DNA from 3 places in the Yinghuangia sp. YIM S09857 genome. Region 2 is predicted to be linked to each of the others. Evidence: riboswitches for the same ligand, from Rfam matches in the RefSeq annotation. Region 2 holds a riboswitch; each other region holds the start of a gene.
What was found. Region 2 has a riboswitch for cobalamin ahead of ACRX5S_RS10765 (ribonucleoside-diphosphate reductase subunit alpha). Riboswitches for the same ligand answer to the same signal wherever they lie in the genome.
Positions count from the first base shown of each region.

Region 1: another riboswitch for cobalamin. It lies ahead of ACRX5S_RS02175 (putative cobaltochelatase); the one in region 2 lies ahead of ACRX5S_RS10765 (ribonucleoside-diphosphate reductase subunit alpha).
Region 3: another riboswitch for cobalamin. It lies ahead of ACRX5S_RS02910 (ABC transporter substrate-binding protein); the one in region 2 lies ahead of ACRX5S_RS10765 (ribonucleoside-diphosphate reductase subunit alpha).

Region 1 covers NZ_JBPKBH010000001.1:499,267-503,633, forward strand. The annotation lists gene ACRX5S_RS02160 (GNAT family N-acetyltransferase) at 1-262, shown strand, start outside; gene ACRX5S_RS02165 (class I SAM-dependent methyltransferase) at 321-1,091, opposite strand; gene ACRX5S_RS02170 (alpha/beta hydrolase) at 1,157-2,182, opposite strand; cobalamin riboswitch at 2,261-2,384, shown strand; gene ACRX5S_RS02175 (putative cobaltochelatase) at 2,504-4,367, shown strand, end outside.
Region 2 covers NZ_JBPKBH010000004.1:420,548-424,914, forward strand. The annotation lists gene ACRX5S_RS10755 (SDR family oxidoreductase) at 1-1,157, opposite strand, end outside; gene ACRX5S_RS10760 (M24 family metallopeptidase) at 1,154-2,245, opposite strand; cobalamin riboswitch at 2,515-2,780, shown strand; gene ACRX5S_RS10765 (ribonucleoside-diphosphate reductase subunit alpha) at 2,846-4,367, shown strand, end outside.
Region 3 covers NZ_JBPKBH010000001.1:681,050-685,416, forward strand. The annotation lists gene ACRX5S_RS02905 (ABC transporter permease) at 1-424, opposite strand, end outside; gene ACRX5S_RS02910 (ABC transporter substrate-binding protein) at 421-2,055, opposite strand; cobalamin riboswitch at 2,164-2,408, opposite strand; gene ACRX5S_RS02915 (LLM class flavin-dependent oxidoreductase) at 2,848-3,864, shown strand; gene ACRX5S_RS02920 (ATP-binding protein) at 4,053-4,367, shown strand, end outside.

The DNA of each region.
Region 1 (4,367 bases), on a different contig from region 2:
CCTGCTGCGGGACGTCGACGGCACCGCGCGCATCGGCCGGCTCTGCGCGGCGAAGGCCGAGCGCGGCTCCGGCGCGGCGGTGCGCCTGATGGAGCACGCCCTCGAACTGGTCGGCGACGCGCCGTGCATCCTGGACGCGCAGGAGCCGCTGGAGGACTGGTACGGCCGGTTCGGCTTCCGGCGCGCGGGCGAGACGTATTTGGAGGACGGCATCCCGCACGTCGAGATGCGCCGTCCGCCGGCTCCGGTCGCCGCGGGTTGAGCCGGACTCGGCGGGTCGGGCCGGTCGAGCCGCGTCGGGCGGAACCGGAGCGGGCCGCTCAGTTGGCGCGGACGGTCCAGTACAGGTCTGTCACGTACGGCAGTTCGACGGTGTCACGGCCGCGCGTCTCCGGGTGGCCGTCCAGCACGTCTTCGACCTCGCGGCGCACGCGGGCCTGTTCGGCGGCGTCGAGGCAGGCGATGTGGCTGCTCGACAGCATGCGGTCGATCACGCCGTCCCGCGACATGCTGTGCGGGTTGGGGAAGTGCCGCTCCCTGATGCCGCTCCAACCCGGCCGGGACTCAAGGACTTTGCGCCACGTGCCGTCCTGGTGGGACGGCAGGTCGGCGGGCGCGCGCCGGAAGTAGATGTCCTGGTAGTCGCGCACCCACGGGACCGTGTCGTCGTACGTGTTCCACACCAGCCCGAGCCCGCCGCCCGGGGCCAGCACCCGTTCGACCTCCGCGGGGGCGGCCTGCGCGTCGAACCAGTGCCATGCCTGCGCCGCGATCACCGCGTGCGCGGAACCGGCGGCCACGCCCGTGTGCTCGGCCGTTCCGTCCGCGACGGTCACCGAGGGCAGCAGTTCCACGAGGCGCCCGCGCATCGCCGCGACCGGTTCGACCGCGACCACGCGTGCGCCGGTGAGCATCAGCAGGCGGGTGAACAGGCCGGTGCCGGCGCCCAGTTCGACCACGGTGCGGCCGGCGCCCAGCCCGAGGGCGTCGGTGAGCTCGGCCAGGACCGGCAACGGGTAGGAAGGGCGCGCCCGTTCGTAGACGCGTACCGCCCGCGCGTAACCGGTGTTCGCGACCTCGTGAGCCCCCACGCGGCGATGCTAACAGTCCAGCACCGGGAATCGCCGCAGGTAGAACGGATTTTGTGTACTCGCCGTCACCTGTTAACCCGATCCGGTGACAGGCTTCGCGCGCCATGTGCCGACGTTGCGGACGGTACGTACGCGCCGATCCAGCGCGCCAGTTCGTCGAACACTCGGGCGCGCACCTCGGGGCCCGAGAGCGTCAGATCGTGCATGCCGCCGGGCACGCGCACGATGGTGACGTGCGGCCCGATGCGCGGCGCCAGCAGCGCGATGCGGTCCGCGTTCAACACCGCGTCGGCGGTGTGCAGCCCTTCGTGCCACACGCGCCCGTCCACGCTGGCGGTCGACGACATCGCCAACACCGGGCAGTCGACGGCGAGTCCGCGCGCGACGGCGCGGTGGCCGCGGTGCACGGCGGCCACCCAGCCCGCGTACGGCGCGATGCCCTCGATGGCCTTCCACGTCGGGTCGAACTCCCACTCGCCGTGGTGCCCGGCGTGCAGGCTCTGGCCGTAGCCGCCGCCGAGACCGCCGGGCAGGGGGCGCTGCGAGACGTAGTGGCGCGCCGCGTGCACGGCGCGCACGCCCACGGTCCGCGCCACGAGCGGGGCGTTCAGGTCGAGGAACGCGCTGTTCAGGAACAGCCCGTCGACAATCCCGCGCCCGGCGCGGTGGTGCGCCCACAGGGCCGCGATCAGGCCGCCGGTCGAATGGCCGTTCACCAGCAGCGTGTCGTGGCCCTCGGTGTCGCGCACGATCTGCGCGGCCAGGTCCAGTTCCTCGGCGTAGCGGCCGAGGTCGTCGATGTAGTTGGTGCGGCGGTGCGGGCGGATCGAGCGGCCGTACGAGCGCAGGTCGAGGGCGTAGAAGTCGAAGCCGAGCGCGGTGAACCGGTCGGCCAGGTGGGTCTGGAAGAAGTAGTCGTTGAACCCGTGGACGTACAGCACCGCGCGCCGGGTCGGAACGTCCGCGCGCCGCCGGACCAGGGTCGCGACGGCCTCGCCTTCGGCGTCGTCGCGGAGGCGGAGCGTCGCGCTCTCGTAGGGGGCGCCGAGGACGTCGGGAGCGTAGTCGGGGACGAGGCCGGGGTCTTCCATGGGGGCAGTCTGCCATCGCGGCGGGCGGGGTCGGATCAGGCGCGGGGGCGTGTGAGAGGCTGTCGCCCGACAGCAGGGAAGGAATCCGGTGCGACACCGGAGCGGTCCCGCCACTGTGACCGGAAGGCCAGGCCCGACCGGCGCGCCGACTCGTTCGACGCGTCCGCGTGCGGGGCATGAGCCCTCCGGGAGCCAGACACTTCCGGCTGTCCGGGCCCGTGCCGCGGGCCCGCCACCTACCAGGGCGTGGACACCCGAGGGAGGCCGACAGCCCATGTCGCCGCGCATACCGTGCCGTTCCCGGAGCCTGGCGGTTCGCCGGTGACCGCCGGGTACCCGTTCTCCGCCGTCGTCGGACTCGCCGACCTGCGCCTCGCCCTCCTGCTCAACGCCGTGTCGCCCGGCGTCGGCGGCGTGCTGGTGCGCGGGGAGAAGGGGACCGCGAAGTCGACCGTCGTACGGGCGCTCGCGGCGCTGCTACCGGACACCGCCACGGTGTCCGGCTGCCGCTTCGCCTGCGACCCCGCGGCCCCCGACACCGCCTGCCCCGACGGCCCGCACGACCAGGACGGGCCGGGCGAGGTGCGCCGGGCCCGACTGGTCGAACTCCCGGTCGGCGCCTCCGAGGACCGCCTCGTCGGATCCCTCGACCTGGAGCGCGCGCTGGCCGAGGGAGTCAAGGCGTACGAACCAGGACTGCTCGCCGCAGCCCACCGGGGGCTGCTGTACGTGGACGAGGTCAACCTGCTGCACGACCACCTGGTGGACCTGCTCCTCGACGCGGCGGCGATGGGCACCGCGCATGTGGAGCGCGAGGGCGTCTCGGTGCGGCACGCCGCGCGGTTCATCCTCGTCGGCACGATGAACCCGGAAGAGGGGGAACTGCGGCCGCAGTTGCTCGACCGCTTCGGTCTCACGGTGGAGGTCGCCGCGAGCCGCGAGCCGCGCGAACGGGCCGAGGTGGTGCGGCGCAGGCTGCGGTACGAGGCCGACCCGGAGGGTTTCGCACGCGGATGGGAGCACGAAGACGCGGCGCTCGCGGAGCGCATCAGGAGCGCGCGGGCGCTGCTGCCGGACGTCGTGTTGCCGGACGCGGAACTTGAGCGGATCGCGCGCGTGTGCGCGGCCTTCGAGGTCGACGGGCTGCGAGCCGACCTGGTCACGGCCCGGACGGCGATGGCGCTGGCCGCGTGGGACGGGCGTACGGAGGTCGGGGCAGGTGACGTCCGGCAGGCGGCGCGGCTGGCACTGCCGCACCGGCGGCGCCGAAATCCCTTCGACGCGCCGGGTCTTGACGAGGACAGGTTGGACGAGGCGCTGTCGGAGGAGCCGGGGGAGGTTGAGGGGTCGGACAGGCCGGGCGACGGCCCTGGGCCGGACGCCGATGCGGGCCGGAATCCGGACACCGACCCCGACCCCGATCCCGACCCCGACCCGGACGGCGGGCCCGACGGACCGGGTCCCGACGGGGGGCCGGGGGGCGGGGGAGCGCCGCCGGCCCCGCGGCCTGATTCCGGCGCAGGCGCGGACGCCACCTCCACGGCCCCGCTCGACGTGACACCACCGCCAACCGAACACCCGCGCTCCGCCCCGGAATCCGCAGCCGCCGCCGAGCAGCCGGCCGTAGCCGCGGCCGAGCCCTACCGTGCCCGGCTCATCGCCGTGCCCGGCCTCGGCCACGGCGCGGCGGGCCGGCGGTCGCGCGCCGAGACCGGGACCGGCCGTACGACCAGGGAGCGCCGGCCAACGGGGGCCCGCGCGGGGCACCTGCACCTGGCGGGCACCGTACGCGCCGCCGCGCCGCACCAGATCGCGCGCGGGCGACGCGGCCCGGGGCTCGTCGTGCGGCGCGACGACCTGCGCGAGGCGGTCCGCGAGGGCCGTGAAGGCAATCTCGTGCTCTTCGTCGTGGACGCGTCCGGCTCGATGGCCGCCCGCGCGCGCATGCGCGCAGTAAAGGGTGCGGTGCTCTCACTGTTGCTGGACGCGTACCAGCGGCGCGACAAGGTGGGGCTGGTGACCTTCCGGGGATCCGGCGCCGAACTCGCGTTGCCGCCCACGTCGTCGGTCGAGGCGGGCGCGGCGCGGCTGGCCGCGCTGCCGACGGGCGGGCGTACGCCGCTCGCGGCCGGGCTGCTGCGCGCGCACGAGGCGTTGCGCGTCGAGCGCTTGCGCGACCCCCGGA
Region 2 (4,367 bases):
GAGGCCCCGTCGCGGTCGACGAGGACCAGACGCGCCCCCGCCTCGGCCAGCGACAGTGCCGTCGCCCGGCCGATCCCGCTGCCGGCGCCGGTGACCACCGCGAGCTGTCCGGTGAAGCGCCGGCGGTTCTCCTCGGCGCGGCGGGCCTTGCGGCCCTTGGGCCCCCTCGCCCCCGCCTCCTTGCCGTGCACCAAGTCCGCCACGGCAACGCGCCCGTCGCGCTCGCGACCCACGGCGCCCGCGACGGTGTCCACACTCTCCACCCGGTCCACGAACTCCCCGATCCACCGCGCCAGGAGGTCCGGCCTGGTACGCGGCACCCAGTGCCCGCCCGATACCTGACGACGCGTCAGATCCGGTGCGAAGCGGTCGAGTTCGTCGTACAGCCGCTTGGCCAGGTAGCGCTCGCGGTCCGGGACGACGAGCTGCACCGGCATCCGGGCGATCGCGTCCGGGCGCGGACTCGCCATGCGGCGGCGGACGTTCGCACGGTAGAGCTTGGCGCCGAACACCCCGTCCTCGGAAAGCGATGGCTCCGGCGCGCCGAGTGTCTTCTCGGCCCGCGTCATCATCGCGGGCCAGCGCCTGCCCAGCAGGCCGCGCCACGCGAGGTCGGGGACGACGGGCAGGTGCAGCGCGTACACGTACCAGGAGCGCAGCCCCTGCTCGACCGTGCGCGAAATGCGGCGCGGCGTCGGGCGCGTCAGCCCCTCCCGGGTGAGCACGCCGAGATGGTCGAGACTCGGTCCGGAGATGGTGGTGAACGAGGCGATGCGCGAGGCGAGTTCAGGTGTCGTGGCGAACTCCCAGCTCTGCACCGACCCCCAGTCGTGCCCGACCAGGTGCACGCGGCCCTCGGGTGCGACCGCGTCGAGCACGCGCTCGAAGTCGTCGGCGAGTCGGCGGAGCGCGTACGCGGACGTCGCCTCCGGGCGGCTGGACTCGCCTGCCCCGCGCACGTCGTACGCCACCACCCGGTACCGCTCGGCGAGCCGCGCCGCGACCTCGCCCCACACTTCCTTGGTGTCCGGGTAGCCGTGCACCAGGACCACCGTCGGCCCGTGGGCGGCCCCGGCTTCCACGGCGGCGAGGCGGACGCCCTCGGGCGAGACGACCTCGAAGCGGCGGGCTCCCGGGAGTTCGTACAGCGAGGTCACGCCGACTCCTTCGGGACGGTGGGAAGCCCGGCGGCCGACATCTGGTCCGGAGCCGGTCCGGGCGCCGCGACCACGGGCACGGGCACGGCGGTGACCCCCGGGAACCCGGGCGCGGATCCGGTGGCCGCCGTGCCCTGGATTCCGCGGTCGGCCCAGCGGTGCACGTGTGGGAGGTCGTCGTCCAGCCAGTACGCGTGCCCGTCGTCCTCGACGACCAGCAACTCCTCGAACTTCGCTCCCACGCCCCGGAATCCGACGTGCGGCTCGACCGCCCACAGGCCGGGGGTCGCCGGATGGTCGGACAGTCTGCGGTGGTTCCACAGCGGCGACCAGCCCTCGCGGTGGCCGCGCAGTCCGTCGTGCAGCAGGCCGCGCAGCGCGCGCATGCCGAACCCGAAGGCGTGCGGCCGCAGTCGGGCGTCGGAGACCTTGTCCACACGGTGCGCGATGACCCCGAACGGGTAGGCGCGATGCCGGTTCTCGTAGCCCTGGCGGGCCATCAGGGCGTCGACGTCCAAATAGATCTGACGCAGCGTCCGACCGGCCTGCACGGCTTCGAGGATGAACGCGCGGTGCGCCGCGAGGTCGTCGAGGAGGCGGTCCACGACGGGGTTCGGGCCGAGCGACGTCGTGTACCCGATGTCGGCCGTGCAGCCGTCGAACACCGGGGCCACGTCGAGGATGAACGGCATGCCCTCGGCGAGCCGCCGGTTGGTCGCGAAGAACTGGTGCGGGACCTTGAAGCCGGTGAACGCGGTGCGGTCGCCGAACCACGCGAACGGCAGGTGCAGCCAGTCGCGTACGCCGTGTTCGACGAGCCACTGCCGCATCATCGCGGTGGCTTCGCGCTCGGTCGTGCCGGGGCGCAGGCGCGCCGCGACCGCCTCCGCGCAGTCGTAGGCCAGGCGTTGCGCGACGCGGAAGCCGTCGAGGTCGGCACCGGTCATGCCGGACGCGCCGACGGGTCCGCCCGAGGCGGCCGCAGAAGCCTTGCCGGCCGATCCGGCCGATCCGGCCGAAGGAGCCGAACCGCCCCTGCCGACCGGGCCGGTCGAGCCGATGGGTGGGTCCGTAAGCGGGGTCGCCATGCCGACCGCCTTTCGGAGAGGTGAACCGTGCGGGAACGGGGCGCGAAGCGCGCGAGCACGCGGCGAGCGGCCCAGGCGGAGGTCCGGACAGAAGGTGTTACCCGGGGTAACATACCTGGCTCCCGGGCGGGACGGAACCCCTCGCGCCGCGACGCGTGCCGCGCGACACGCCGAACACAACCACTGGTGGTTCGCGTCGGGGGTACCCACTACATATATGCTCCTGCTCGCAGCGAGTTCACCTGCTCCGCGCTGTCGGGGCAGGTGGCGAAAAGGTGCTGATGTCGTGTCATGCGGCATTGATCCTTTGAAGAGGGAACCCGGGTGCGAGCACTCGCGACACGTCGCGGCGCGCGTACGCCAAGCCGGGACTGCCCCCGCAGCGGTGAGCGGGAACGACCGCCGTCACCAAGCACTCCGGCCCCGGCCGGGGGAAGCGACGGCCACTAGGAACTCCGCGCTCCGGCACACCCGTGGTGTGCCGGTGCCCGGCATGCCCGCGAGTCCGAAGACCTGCTCGCCGCCCGTGCCCGCCCCCTGTCAGGCGGCGCACGGTGGTCACCGCATTTCGAGCTCGCGAGGAGAGAGCCCGTGACCGTCATGGACAGCGCGATTCCGCGCGCCCAGAACCACCCGGTATCAACCGGTTTGTCGGCATCCCCGGCGGACCCTGCCGCCGCCCTCGCCGCCACCGTCGCCGTCGTCGAGGCCCTCGCCGACGACCTCCACGACGTCGACCCGCGGCGCGTCGCCACCCGGGCCCTCGCCGGACTCCACACCGGAGCCACGGACGCCGAACGCGACGCCCTCGTCGTCCGCACCGCGGCCGAACTCATCGCCGAGGAACCCGAGTACTCCCGCCTCGCCGCCCGCCTCCTGGCCCGCACCATCGACGCCGAGGTCCGCACCCACGGCATCGCCGGCTTCAGCTCCGGCATCGCCCTCGGCCACACCGAAGGCCTCGTCGGCGACGAGACCGCCGCCTTCGTCGCCGCACACGCAGCGGAACTCGACGCCGCCGTAGACCCGTCCGCCGACCGCCGCTTCGAGTACTTCGGCCTGCGAACCGTCTACGACCGCTACCTCCTGCGTCACCCCGTCAACCGCGCCGTCGTCGAGACCCCGCAGCATTTCCTGATGCGCGTAGCCTGCGGCCTCGCCAAGACCGCCCCCGAGGCCGTCGGCTTCTACCGCCTCATGTCCTCCCTCGCCTACCTGCCCAGCTCCCCGACCCTCTTCAACTCCGGCACGCGCCACACCCAGATGTCCTCCTGCTACCTGCTCGACTCCCCGCAGGACAACATCGAGTCCATCTACGACATGTACGGCCGCATCGCCCGCCTCTCCAAGTTCGCCGGCGGCATCGGCGTCGCCTGGTCCCGCATCCGCTCCCGAGGCGCCCTCATCCGCGGCACCAACGGCCACTCCAACGGCATCGTCCCCTGGCTCAACACCCTCGACGCCTCGGTCCAAGCGGTCAACCAGTGCTTCGCCCCCGAGACGCCGGTGTTCACCGCCGACGGCCCCAAGGCCATCGGCGACGTGCAGATCGGCGATCTGGTGCTCGGCATCTCCGGCGAATACCGCGCGGTGGAAGGCAAGTTCGCGTACCTCCAGCGCGACCCGATGGTGCGGGTGGACGTCAAGCACGGCATCGCGCCGCTGGACGTGACGGCGGGCCACCCCTTCTACGCGGTCACCGGCGTACCCATGGAGACCACGCCGGCGCGGACGATGCGCCAGTTGCAGAAGGGCACGGTGCGCGCCGCCTGGACCGAGGCCGGGCACCTGCAAAAGGGTGACTTCGTCGCGCAGGTCATCCCGACGGAGACCGTGCCGGTCGAGGGCCTGACCGACGACGACGCCCGCCTGTACGGAATCCTGCTCGGCGACGGACACCTCGCCGCCGACGGCCGCGAATGGGGCGTCTCGGGGAACCCCGACAAGGACACCCACCTCCAGTTCGTCCGCGACTACCTCGCCGAACGCGACATCCACTATTGGGAGACCGCACGAGGGACGACGTACGCCCAGGTCCGCTGGGCCGCCGGGCGCGGCGTCACGCGTGACCTGGTCACCGGCCGCGTGCTCGGCGCCGGTCCCGCGACCCTGCCGTTCACCC
Region 3 (4,367 bases), on a different contig from region 2:
ACAGCAGGGCCGCGCAGCCCAGGCGCAGCGTGGCCGGCAGGCGTTCGCCCAACTCCGTCAACACCGGGCGACCGCTCTGGTACGACGTACCGAGGTCGCCGTGCAGCGCCCGCACGAACCAGTGGCCGAACTGCCCGGGCAGCGACCGGTCGAGACCCAACTCGGCGCGGGTGGCCGCAAGCTGATCGGGCGTCGGCTCGGGGACGCCCTGCGCGGTCAGCGTCATCCGGGCCGGATCGCCCGGGGCGAGCGGCAGCAGGGCCCAGATCAGCACCGCCGCACCCGCGACGGTGATCGGTACTGCCAGGAGTCGGCGGGTGACCGGGTGGCGGAGGGCGGTGCGTACCGGCCTCCGCCCGGCGGCCCCCGGTTCGGCGCGGACCGCACCGGAAGCCGCCGTGTTCTGCGCGGAGTTCGTGGTCACGGCGCCGTGTCGAACCGCAAGTGCCTTCGTACGTTGGAGACTTCGTAGGCGGTCCAGTCGCCGCCCGCCACCACTGCGAACTGCTTGTAGGTGGCGGCGACCACGTACGCCTCCTGCTCGCTGAGAATGGCCTGCCCGTCGCGCAACAACTGTTCGCGGGCCGACTGGTCGGCCGTCGTGAGCAGCCGGTCGCCGAGCGCATCCACGCGCGGGTCCGCCACCTTCTGCGCGTTCGCCGAACCGCCGGTCGTCCAGCGGGCGCGGAACGGCTGGATCGGGTCGGCGGTTCCGGACAGCGAACCGTTCAGACCGATGGACGCCTCCCAGGCCCCGAGGTCGGACTTCGTCCGGGCCGAGTCCTCGGCGTTCACGATCCGGAGGTCGAAACCGGCCTTCGCGACCTGGGACTTGATGACGACGGCCAAGGCGTTCGTCTCCGGGCCCTGCGCCTGCGTGACGAAGCGGACCGTCAGGCGCTTGCCGTCCCGGCTCCGGATCCCGTCGCCGCCCTTGAGCCAACCGGCCTCGTCCAGAAGGCGGTTCGCCTCGACGATGTCCGTGCGCTGGGTGGGGACCGCGTACGGGTAGCCCTCGGGGTAGAGCCCGGTCGCGGTGGCGAACGAGCCCTCGGCGACGTCCTCGCCCAACTCGCGGTAGTCGATGGCCCGCGCGAACGCACGCCGCACCCGCGCGTCGTCGAACGGCGCGGCCGTGAGGTTCATGTCGATCAGCAGCGCCTGGAGCGCCTTGGGCGAGGTCTTGAGCGCCGCGTCGGTACGCCCGGCGAGTGTGAGGCCGGCGTCCGGCGAGGGGTAGAAGGCGAGTTGGGCTTCGCCCGACTGCACACCCGCGATGCGGGCCTGCTCGTCGGGGACCACCTTGACCGTCACGGCCGGGAGTTTGGGCCTGCCGGCCCAGTACTTGTCGTACCGCGTCAGTCCGAGGAGGTCGGGACTCCACGAGGTAATCGCGTAAGGGCCGGTGAACGCACCCGAGTTCACGATCTTCGCGGAGTTCCCGCCCGCGGCCTCGACCGCCTCGGTGTCGTAGATCTGCAACGACGTGTCGCGAGCGGCGAGCGCGGCGGGCACGGCGGCGTTGGGGGCGGGCGTGGTGAGGACCAGGTCGAGCGGCCCGGTGGCGCGTACGGCCGTGCCCTCGGCCAGGTAGGTGCGTACCGCCTTCGACTTGGCGATCTGGCGGGTGAGCGCCGCGTCGACGGCGGCGGCGTCGACGGGCTTGCCGTTCTGGAAGGTCAGACCGGGACGCAGCGTGATCCGCCATTCGGTGGGCGAAGTCTGGACCACGGATTGCGCGAGCCACGGCCGGACGACGCCGTCCTCGCCCGCCTCCATCAGGTTCTCCGCGACGCCCCAGTCGAACAGCCAGTTGGTCCCGGTGCCGACGGGGTCGAGGCCGGCGATCGGGTAGGAGTTGTAGATCGTCAGCGGCTTCTCGGCGGCGCCCCCGGGCGGCTTCGCCGCGGGATCGTCACCGCCGCCGCACCCGGTGGCCAGCACGGCCAGCGCGGCGGCGGAGGCCGCGGCCAAGCGTGTGCGGCGGGCCGCCGCGGACATTCGGCGGCGCACGCGGCCGCCGAACGCGGACGCGGGTCTGTCGGGGGATGCCATGGCGCTCTCCTTCGCGAGTTCCGGGCACCGGAACCGGAGAGCAAGCGAGCGCACGGCCGAACGGCCTCCGCACGACCCGCCCTCGGGGCCCGGCTGGAACCGCACGCATGCCGCGTACGGGCGTCGGCAGGTCTTCGGACTCGCGGGCCCCCGGGCACATCGCCTCGTCCCCCGAACGAGGCATCAGGCCCGGACCTACTGGCCGTCGCTTCCCGGACCACGTGCGGTCCAGTGCTCATGACGGCGGTCGTTCCCGCTCACCGCTGCGGGGCAGTCCCGGATTCCCACCGGGTTCCCTCTTGCGACGCCCTCCCGCACAAGGCGAAGGGCGAACCGATGCGCCCACCACGGTAGCGGCCCGGATCCCGCGAACGGCACGCGGGGCGCGTGGCACCCTGCTCGCGGACGGCGGGCCGTGCGGGTGACACACGCGCGGACCGGGCGGCGGAACACTGAAGCGGAATCGACCACGTCCAGTCCGCGCCATGACCGCGGACAGCCGGCACGAACCACGTATCCGGGCCGTCCGCGATACAGGAGACTCCCCACCCGACTCGACGGATCGCAGGCGCGCACGGCTTCCTGAATGGGCAGGAGGACAAAGGGGTCTTGTCACCTTCTCCGGGCCCGCCTCGCGCACGACAGCTGTGCCGCCACACCGGGGGCTTGTGGCGGACGTCCGGTGAGTGGTCGGTACGCTCTCGCATCCACGGTCCGTTTCCGCCCATCCCCGTGCCGTCTTCCGCTGCGCCGCGTGGCACTGTTCCTCGCGCCACGATCCTGGGAACGCCTATGCACCACCGGCCCCACGGCCTGCCCCGCCTTGGTTGGATCACTCACGTCTCGGCGGACGCCCCAACGCGGCAGGTCTACCGGGAGACCATTGAACTCGCGGTCGCAGCAGAGGAGTTCGGGTTCCACAGCTTCTGGGTGGCGCAGCATCACTTCGGTGCGCAGGGTGGTTTGCTGCCGGCGCCGCTGGTGCTCCTCGCTGCCGTCGCGGAGCACACGAGTCGCATCCGTCTGGGCACCGCCGTCGTTGTCGGCCCTGCCGAGAGCGCCCTTCGGCTCGCCGAAGATGCCGCCGTGGTCGACGCGTTGAGCGGTGGCCGCCTCGAACTCGGCATCGGGGCGGGGGCCGACGCGGTGGCCTCCCGCGCGTTCGCGCTCGACCACGATCGCCGCCACCAAGTGCTGGACAATCTGCTCCCCGTGCTCCTCGACGCCCTCGACGGCCGCGAGCTCGCCGGCGGCGCACGTCTGTCACCTCCCGCACCGGGACTGTCCGGGCGCGTCTGGCTGGGCACCGGCTCCGCGGCCGGCGTGGAGCGTGCGGCGCGTCTCGGGCTCGGGATCATGTACGGGCGCCGCGGGCCGGGTCCCGAAGGCCCGCACAAACAGGACGCCGAATACGCGCGGCTCGCCGACAACTACCGCGCCACCATGGAACGGACCAGTCACGTGCCGCGAATAGCCGTGTCGCGCCCGGTGTTTCCGTCCGAGTCGGACGACAGCGCCCGTGACGTCCTCGTACCGCGTTTGCGGGGCTGGGTCGAGGAGGGCATCCGCACCGGTCGCTACCCGCAGGGCTTCGATGCGGAGGGGTATTTGGACGCCGGGGCGTTCGCGTACGGCGCTCCCGACCGTGTCGCCGCCGTCCTGGCTCGCGACCCGGGGCTCCCCGGTGCGACGGATCTGCTGTGCCACACCCAACCGGTCCGGCTCGGCTTGCGTGAGGTTCTGCCTGCCCTGAAGTTGATCGCCCGTCAGGTCGCCCGTCAGGTCGCCCGTGCGGGCGCACGCGCCTGACGACTGCGTGGCGCACCAGGAGGTGAAGACGCACACCTGACGGTTGCGGCGCCCGCGCGGAGCCGGGGGCCGCGGAGCCCTGCGTCCCGCCGACCCGGCAGGCGCACGTCATCACGCCCGGCCATCCAGGCCGCGCGGGCCGTGACCTCCGCCCAGCCCGCCTCGCGCTCCCGTGGCAAACTTCGCGGGTGCAGATCGCGATGCTTGGGCCATTTGAGGTGCGCTCGGAGGACGGTTCCTTTGTCGACGTGCCGGGGCCTCGCTTGCGTGCCCTCCTGATCGCGCTCGCGTTGCGGCCGGGCCATGCGGTTCCCAAGGCGCCGCTCGTCGACTGGATCTGGGGTGCGCGGCCGCCCGCCGATGCCACCAATGCCCTTCAGCGCCTGGTCTCTCGGCTGCGCAAGGTGCTGCCCGACGGTGTCGTCGAAGGTCGGACGGACGGATACCGACTGCTCCTGGAGCCCGACGCCGTCGACGCGGTGCGGTTCGAACGCCTCGTCACC